2 linked regions of the Paraglaciecola psychrophila 170 genome follow. The protein of the gene in region 2 binds, or shares a complex with, the protein of the main gene of each other region. Links are inferred from orthologs where the notes say so. Each region holds a gene or a part of one and is shown on either strand. Other genes may lie near its edges.

The links.
Region 1: the proteins of smc (region 2) and C427_RS16775 are in contact, whole or in part, in a crystal structure (PDB 3ZGX), measured with the Bacillus subtilis proteins. The link is inferred for Paraglaciecola psychrophila 170 from one-to-one orthologs.

Annotation. Positions count from the first base shown.
Region 1 is NC_020514.1:3,829,859-3,832,646, forward strand. It holds C427_RS16775 (segregation and condensation protein A), read right to left. Parts: upstream 1,948-2,788; coding sequence 1,054-1,947; downstream 1-1,053. Other genes in the region: rluB (23S rRNA pseudouridine(2605) synthase RluB), read right to left, coding at 1-371; scpB (SMC-Scp complex subunit ScpB), read right to left, coding at 371-1,054; C427_RS16780 (L-threonylcarbamoyladenylate synthase), read right to left, coding at 1,965-2,585; C427_RS16785 (PHP domain-containing protein), read right to left, coding at 2,706-2,788. UniProt on the Bacillus subtilis protein: Participates in chromosomal partition during cell division. May act via the formation of a condensin-like complex containing Smc and ScpB that pull DNA away from mid-cell into both cell halves.
Region 2 is NC_020514.1:2,912,819-2,919,627, reverse strand. The notes cover bases 1,532-5,592. They hold smc (chromosome segregation protein SMC), read left to right. Parts: upstream 1,532-1,903; coding sequence 1,904-5,392; downstream 5,393-5,592. Other genes in these bases: zipA (cell division protein ZipA), read left to right, coding at 5,446-5,592; cysZ (sulfate transporter CysZ), read right to left, coding at 1,532-1,707. In the rest of the region: C427_RS12750 (hypothetical protein), read left to right, coding at 474-878; more of cysZ, read right to left, coding at 985-1,531; more of zipA, read left to right, coding at 5,593-6,809. UniProt on the Bacillus subtilis protein: Required for chromosome condensation and partitioning.

The DNA of each region.
Region 1 (2,788 bases), 920 kb from region 2 along the record:
TTAGCCAGCTCGCCATCGTTGGTAAACAACAACAAGCCACTGGTATTAATATCTAATCGACCAACCGCAATCCAGCGGCCATTTTTGATAGCGGGTAGTCGGTCAAATACGGTTGCACGACCTTCAGGGTCTTTACGACTGCACAGCTCCCCTTCAGGTTTGTTGTACATTAATACTCGGCAAGCAGGGGTGTCATTAGACTTATTAAGTGGATTGCCGTCCACGCGTATTTTGTCAGAGGGTTCAACCCTGTCACCTAAAGTCGCAATTTTGCCATTGACAGAAATACGTGCGGCCTCTATCCATTTCTCCATTTCGCGGCGCGAACCTATTCCAGCGTTAGCTAGTACTTTTTGTAATTTGTCGCTCATTAATGTAATTGCTCTGGTTCATCTGCATCGTTAGGTTTAATATTAGCTTCAATATTAGCTCTAGCTTCAGATTTATGTGGGAAGTTATCCTCGGTCAGTCTGTTATCAGACTCACTCGATAGGATATTAAGTTCGTTGTTTATTTCTTCAGATACCAAAAAATCATCACTGCTGGGTAAATCACTCAAACTTTTGAGAGAAAAATAATCAAGAAATGTTTTAGTGGTTGCATATAAGGATGGTCTACCAGGCACCTCTTTATGTCCTATGACTTTTACCCAGCCTCTTTCGCTCAGGGTTTTCATAATTTGACTACTGACAGACACACCACGCACATCTTCAATTTCACCGCGGGTAATAGGTTGCCTGTAGGCAATTAAAGAAAGGATTTCAAGCATTGCCCGTGAGTACCGAGGTGCTTGTTCTTGCCACAGCTTACTGAGCCAAGGGCTCAAACTATCCATAGATTGAAAACGATAACCCGAGGCTACCTCGACCAGTTGTATGCCTCTGGCTTGGTATTCGAGATTTAACTCTACCAAGGTCTCTTTGAGCATGGTTTTACTGACGGCCAATCCGTCTAATACCGTTAATTGTATTTGTTCTTGGCTGAGCGGCTCATCAGCTACAAAAATAGCGGCTTCAACTAATTGTTTCAGTTGAGCTCGAGAAATTTTGGCCATTAGGATTGCACTCCTTGTGAACCTTCAGGTGTGATTTCAGGTGTAATTTCAGATGAAATGCCAGTTGCAACTCGTATATGAATATTAGCGTAAGGTTGAGCTTGCACCAGCTCAATTAAACTTTCTTTGGCCAACTCTAAAATCGCTAAAAAGGTTACCACCACGCCTGCTTTGCCCTCGCTGGCTAGAAACAACTCGTCAAAGCCAGTGAAATGTTCAGCAGAAATTTTCTGTAAAATCATGCTCATACGCTCACGAGTCGACAGTGTCTCTTTTTCAATATGGTGGTGCTCAAAGGCTTGTGCTCTTTGCATGGCCGATTGAAACCCTAGTACTATTTCTTGCAAACTAACGCTAGGTAAAACACGGATCGGTGCTACCCAGTCAGAGGTTTGTGCATGTGCTGGAAATACATCACGCTCTTGGCGAGGGATATTGTCTAATTCATGAGCCGCATTTTTGATCAATTCATATTCTTTTAAACGACGGATTAGTTCAGCGCGAGGGTCATCTTCATCATCTTCGGCGTCAGGCCTTTTAGGCAGTAACATTCTAGATTTCACCTCGGCTAAAATAGCCGCCATCAACAAATATTCTGCGGCCAATTCCAGCTTAATATCTTTCATCAACTCTACATATTCCATGTATTGCTGGGTGACTTGGTACACAGGTAAATTAACGATATCGAATTTTTGTTTTCGAATTAGGTATAACAATAAATCCAGTGGGCCTTCAAAAGCCTCTAAAATAAGTTCAAGAGCGTCAGGGGGAATATACAAATCTTCAGGTTTTTCGATTAAAGCTTCGCCATTAACAAACGCCAGTGGCAACGGCTGCTGCACGGGGTCATTCGCTATCTTTGTTGCTGAAAAAGAGGAGTTATCCGCAGACATAAAAAATGGCTTGAAAACTAGACGAAAGGACTAGTGTCGCCACTGCCCTTTCTCAAAATAATATTTTCACCCTCAGACATATCAATAACAGTGGTGGGTTGTTCACCTAAAAATCCACCATGAATGATCAAGCCAACTTGCTTTTCTAATTCATCACGAATGTCATCGGGATTAGACTCTGCAACCAAAGCTCCCGGTAATATAAGTGTACTGGACATCATCGGCTCGCCTAATTCTTCTAACAAAGCCAACGCAATTTTGTTGTCAGGTATTCTGATACCAATCGTTCTGCGTTTAGGACTTTGCAGTCTTTTAGGCACTTCTTTTGTCGCTTTGAGGATAAAAGTGTAAGGACCGGGAGTATTATTTTTGATCAGTCTAAAAGCGGTGTTATCCACTCTCGCATATTCGGACAGTTCAGACATGTCACGGCACATAAGCGTAAAGTTATGATCTTTGCCAATTTGACGAACTCGGCAAATTTGTTCAAGGGCCGCTTTGTCATCCATATGACAACCAATAGAATAGCCTGAATCGGTGGGATACACCACCACAGCACCTTTGTGAATAAGCTCACAAGCTTGCTTGATCAAGCGAACTTGAGGGTTCTCGGGATGGATATAAAAAAACTGACTCATGAGTACATTCCTATTCTACTATCACAGCAGTATTGCGTGTTAAGTTGTTTAATAATTAGCTAGCTTGGATCGTCTTATAGCCAGCCTTCCTTTGCCAATATTTATTTGATCGAGCTGCATTTAACCAACAAGGGACCAATCATGCCATATTGGCACAAGCTGGACGGGAAGCGAAAGGTTTTTGCCTAATTCGGTCCAGCGAT
Region 2 (6,809 bases):
CATGTTCCATTCCGATCAGGGAAGTCACTATACAAGTCGCCAATTTAGGCAGTTAGTGTGGCGATATCGTTTGACACAAAGCATGAGTCGACGCGGTAATTGTTGGGATAATAGCCCAATGGAACGCTTCTTTAGAAGCTTAAAAACGGAATGGATACCGATAACCGGCTATTACAGTTTTAGTGAAGCAAAGCACTGTATCAGTGATTATATAATTGGTTATTACAGTGAAATTAGGCCGCATTCATACAACGGTGGATTGACGCCGAATGAATCGGAATATCGGTATTGGAAATACTATAAACCTGTGGCCAAAATAACTTGATCACTTCAATCAATAACACCTCATCCTTAAAGCCATTCTGATGTATTAAATCATTCAATATGTATCATAAGCCAATTATTATTGGAGATAAAAAAATCATAGATTATTATCTAAAGCTGTCACTTATTTTAAAATCATTAGGATGTTCATGAACCAAACATTAGTTAAAAACGGATTGCTTGCTGCAGGTCTATTGAATATTGGCGGTGTACTTTTGTTTTCACTAGGGTTTACTAATACCGCCATTAATCATGCAGACCCCATTGTGATGTCTAACTTCGGTCTTTTGATGATTGTAGTATGGGGCTTAGCATACATAGGCGCAGCCACTATAACGTCTAGTATAAAGTGGCTTGCCGCTGTGTTTGCGATTGAGAAACTTGTCTATGTTGTTATTTGGACTCGGTGGATGATGGATAACAGTCTATCTTCGCTTTATTCCATTGATGTTCTGGCAGGCATTTTTTATAGTATCTATGGTGCTAATGATTTTGTGTTTATGCTGTTTTTTGCTTGGTTGTTTGCATCTAGTAAGCAAACAAGATTTGCGTAAAACTGCCATTTAAAACGTAATGTTCACTGGGATTAGAAGTTAACCTTCACCCATAGCCCCAGTGATGTTATCAATCTTCGTTATCTTAATAACTAACTACGTTATTTTAAACCTGCTCTTTTAACTCATCGACCCATAAAGCCGTTGCACCACACACGGCTACCGGCATAACTAAAAAGTTAACAATAGGAATAAGCGAGAACACACTAACAGTAATTCCAAAGCTAAAACTTTGTGAGCGGTTGGCTTGCAATACGTGTTTCATTTCTCTAAATGACACTTTGTGATTATCAAAGGCATAGTCACAATACTGAATGGCCATCATCCAAGCTGAGAATAAAAACCATAATACTTGTCCGAACACAGGCAATATAAAAAATAACAATAAAAAGCCGATGGCTCTGGGTATGTAATACGTGAGTTTTGATAGTTCACGCCCTAACGTGCGGGGAATATCTTTAAATACATCAGTTAAACCAGTGTCGTCCATGCGTTGGCCTGTTAGGTGTTGTTCTACTTTTTCGGCTAACAATCCGTTAAAGGGTGCAGCAATCCAGTTAGCTAAGGTACCAAATGTTAGTGCAAATACTAATAAAATAGTGATAACAGCAATGGGCCAAATAATATAACTCAAGCCATCTTTTAACCAACTCAGCCATTTCCAATCAGGAATGAGTTCGGTTAACCAAACAATACTGCTACTGATTTCACCAAATAAGTAATAAAAACCTGCAGTAAACAAGATAAGATTAATGGCCAACGGGAAAAACACAAAGCGTTTCAAACCTTTGGTTGTAATTAATCTAAAACCTTGAAAAAAATAATCCATATTACACCTGTATAGCTGGTTGTTATTTATGTTTCAAGCGAATGAAAAACAACCGTTTTTCTAAAAATGATGCTGCGCAGTATACGTAATTAGCACGATGGGTCAAAACGAGAATTGTTACACTTGGTGACTTTTGGTACATTCAATCTCTGAAACACAAAAATAATAACAATTTTCGGAATAACTCCATTTTTATATGCGCCTAAAAAAAATTAAGTTGGCTGGGTTTAAGTCTTTTGTTGACCCAACCACTATACCTTTTCCAGATGATATGACTGCGGTTGTCGGGCCTAATGGCTGTGGCAAATCCAACGTGATTGATGCTGTGCGCTGGGTGTTGGGTGAAAGTTCAGCTAAAAATCTGCGTGGCGCTTCCATGACAGATGTTATTTTTAACGGTTCAACCGCACGTAAACCGGTTTCGCAGTGTAGCGTTGAATTGGTGTTTGATAATTCATCCGGGCGTATTCAAGGTGAATATGCAGGTTACAACGAGTTGTCGGTTAAACGTATTGTGACCAAAGATGCGCAATCCAGTTATTTACTTAACAACACTAAATGTCGTCGCCGTGACGTGACTGATTTATTTTTAGGGACTGGTTTAGGTCCGCGCAGCTACGCAATTATCGAACAGGGCATGATTTCTCGTTTAGTTGAGTCTAAACCTCAAGAATTAAGAGTTTTTATTGAAGAGGCGGCTGGAGTATCAAAATACAAAGAGCGACGCCGTGAAACCGAAACCCGCATTCGACACACCAAAGAAAACTTAGAACGCCTAGAAGATGTGCGTAGTGAATTAGGCCAACAATTAGAAAAATTGCAACGCCAAGCCACTGCCGCAAAGCATTACAAAGAACTCAAACAAAGTGAGCGTCGCTACAAAGCTGAATTAGCCGCTTTGCGCTGGTTACAGCAGAGTAAAAAAATCGATACTTTAGAAATAAGTATCGCCCAGAAAAATGCTGATATCGAAGCTTACATCGCCACTCAACGCAATGAAGAAAAAGACATTGTTGAATTCAAACAACAGCAACAAGATTTAAAGCAGCAGCTCAATGATACTCAGCAACAAGTGTTTAGGGTAAGCACTGATATTACCCGCATCGAACAGAATCAAATTCATACTAAACAAAGACGTCAGCAAATTGAGCAAGAATCTAATGCCCTGCAGATTTCTGTTAGTGATAATGAAACCCACCATCAGCAGAATATTCAAAAAATTGATGAATTAGCAGATCAACTCGCTTTAGCAGAGCCAGAAAAACAATTATCAGAAGAGCAGGTAGAGCAATCACAGAGTATTTTGTTTGAAGCGGAAGAGCAGTTTAGCCAACAACAACATCAATGGCGAAATCAAGAGTTAGAATATAATCAGCGCAAACAACAAGCTCAAAGTTGTCATAGTAAAATTCAGTCTTTGATGTCGATGCAAATGCGCACACAGCAGCGTATTGGTGAGCTTAAAGATGAGCTAGGCGAAGTCATAGACGATGAGTTAGTGACACAAATAGAAGCGTGCCAGCAAGAAATGCTGATGATCGAAGACCAGTTACAACAAAGTACTGAAAATGCACCGCAAACTTTGTCTATTCAGGACGATGCACAACTCAGTTTAAAACAAGCTGCCCAAAGCCAAATGCAGATAAGAGGTGAGTTACAAGGCATCGAAGCTCAGTTAGCCGCATTAAATGCATTACAACAAACCAGTGATCTGGATACAACCTCACAAAAATTTATTCAAAATCATCAACTCAGTACCCAACCCTGGTGGCAAACCTTAGATATTCAACATGGCTGGGAGGAGGCATTCGACACTATTACTCAGCAATGGCAGCGTGCCATTGTGTTGCCAAAAAATACTGAACAGGGCAGATTAGTCGAGTTGTCTGGTTCTGCTTGGTTGTTTCAAGATAGTTACATTGAGAATCACAGCCTCACAATTTCTGATAAAAGTATCGCCAATAAACTTAACAACAGCGGTGTGCCAAGCTGGTTAACTCATATTATGTGTGCCAACAGTCTTGAAGAAGGACTTGGGATGTTAGCCGAATTAGAGAATTATCAAAGTGTTGTCACTCCACAGGGGTATTGGTTAGGAAAGGGCTGGATGATCGTAGGAAGTGCTGATCAACAAACTGGTTTATTAAAACGCGCTAATCAGATTAATCAACTTGAAGGTCAACTTGCACTAGTGCAACTCAAAGTTTTATCTGCAGATTTAGCGGTTAGTGACGCTGAAGATAAACTGGTTGTTGCTAATCAAAATGCAGAAACAGGAAAACAGCAATTTGAACATCTGAAACTCAATTTGCAGCAAGCAAAGAATCAAGGGCAATTACTGGCACAACAGCAACAACAAAATATGGGGCGCAACACCCGCCTATCACAAGAATTACTGCGCCAACAGAATACTACTGAAGAAGAACAACAACAGCTTGAAGAGTTATCGATGCAAGCAGAAGAGCTCGAACAATCAGTAGAAATTCTTCAAGAGCAGCAACGTGAATGTGAGCTAATCCGCGAACAGCACCAGCAAAAAGTCTCCGATAATCGTACCCAGCTAGAAGTGTCTAAAAATAAGTTACACCAATTAGCTTTGCATTTACAAAGTTTACAAAGCCAGTATCAAGGGTTAACCGCCAATCAGCAGCGTGAAGCACAGCTGCTGAATAACATGCAGCAAAAGTTGAGTTTCTTAAAGGCTGAATTTGCTGAACTGGCTATGCCCCTAGAAAACCAACAAGAGTCGTTACAACAGTTGTTACAGCAAAAAAACACTTTGGATATTCAGCAACAAACGGATAATGAAATACTCGCCGTTGTAGACGAAAAGTTAACCGTAGCTGAAAAAGGTCAAAAAGGTGTCACTGATAAAATTCAGGTAATGCTCAGTGAATTGCAAAGCATTAAACTTGAATGTGAAGGTTATCGCGTCAGAGCTAACGGTGTATTAGAACAACTACAAGAAATGCAGCAAAGTCTTAAAACGGTGTTAGACACGTTACCCGAAAACGCAGATGAAAAAAGCTGGCAAACGCTATTAGATGAAACTATCGCGTCTGTGGCTAGGCTAGGTGCTGTTAACCTTGCAGCTGTTGAAGAGTATGATGTGCAGGCTGAGCGAAAACAACATCTTGATGACCAAAATGATGACTTAGTGTCTGCTTTAGATATTTTAGAACAAGCTATTCGTAAGATTGATAAAGAAACCCGCTCACGTTTTAAAGAAACATTTGATCAAGTAAATGAAGACCTAAAACTGTTGTTTCCTAAAGTATTTGGCGGCGGCACGGCTTATCTTGAACTGACTGACGATGACTTACTCGAAACAGGTGTGACGATCATGGCCAGACCCCCAGGTAAGAAAAACAGCACAATTCATTTACTTTCTGGTGGTGAAAAAGCGCTGACCGCTTTATCATTGGTGTTCGCAATTTTTAGATTGAATCCAGCACCATTTTGTTTGTTAGATGAAGTGGATGCGCCTCTGGATGATGCTAATGTGGTTAGATTTTGTAAACTGGTGTCTGAAATGTCAAAAACTGTACAGTTTATTTTTATTACCCATAATAAAATAGCCATGGAAATGGCAACACATTTAACCGGTGTTACAATGTCTGAGCCTGGTGTGTCACGAATGGTTGCAGTAGATGTTGATGAAGCTGTGGCAATTGCCCAAGCCTAAACACAAAATACATTACCCCTTTTAATGAAGAATAAAGAAGTACGAGTAAGTTAATGGAAGCAGATGGTTTACGTTGGTCGTTGTTAATAATAGGCAGTTTGGTGATTGTGGGTCTTGCCGTTCACGGTATTTGGCTCTCTCGAAAAAATACTGATAAGAAAGCAAACGCTAGCAAAAATAAAAAAGATCAAGAATATCAACCTTCCGGTTGGCAGTCTGATAATGATAGGTTTGACGAAGAGTTAAATTATGAAAATAACCACTCTGACGAAGACTCTGATATTAAATTTGATAGTGGGGAGGATGAAGTTGAATCTGATCTAGCTACCACCACCTCACCTAAAAATGAGTTTGATGATTTAGGCATAGGAACAGTGAGAGTTGTGTCTGCTGATAAGTCTAGTCATGTAAAAGTGGCTGTTGATGCTGATAAAGCTGCAGTAGAACACGCTCCCACAGCGAGTGTTCAAGTCGAGCCTGAAGTCGCGTCCAGTAAAATCTATGCTTCTGTAGTGACACAACCCAAGCCTGAATATGCTTCTAAATATACCTCTTTAGCGGCAGAAACAGTGTCTATTTTACAGCAAGAAAAAGCTTCATCAAACAAGACTCAGAAAATGGTTTCCCCAAATTTTTATGGGGCTTCTAATCATAACGTTGGCACTAATGATCATCACCAAGTGCCAGAGCCTCCCCCATTTTTATTAAAAAAAGAAGCGTCACATCCCGAGAATGAAAATGAACAGGTATCCAGCACTTTAGCCGAGCAGCCAACTAAGGCACATCTCCCTGCGGCTGAGATTAAAGAGTCTGAGAATAAAGAGGAAGAGGATAAAGCGCATGCCACTCTAGCTGAAAAACTAAGTTCATCGGAACAAGCTCGCACTGTGGTTAAGCGAAATAAAGCTGAGGCAATTAGAAAACGTCGTGATCCTAAAATTGCAGAAGAGCAAATGCATATCGATTTTGATGATCAACCGACTGCTAAACCAGAGCCTAAAGAGGAACTAAAAGCTAAGCCTGCTGAGTCTGAGCAACCACAAGAAGTGTTAGTGCTAAATGTTAAGTCTGCAGACGACAATCCTATTCCGGGATCTGCATTGCTGCCGATGTTACTCACTTTGGGTTTTAAATTCGGTGATCAAGATATTTTCCATCGTCATATTAATTCAAATGGCAAAGGGCCGGTATTGTTTAGCCTAGCCAATATGTTCAAGCCGGGTAATTTTGACATTGATAACCTTGAAAACTTCACTACTGGTGGTATTTCGTTATTTATGATTTTGCCAATTGAAGGTGAGCCACATCAAGTGTTTAACATGATGCACAACGCAGCCCGAAAAATTGCAGATGAGTTTTCAGCACAAATATACGATGGCAGACGTACATTATTGACCAAGCAAAGTCTGCAACAATA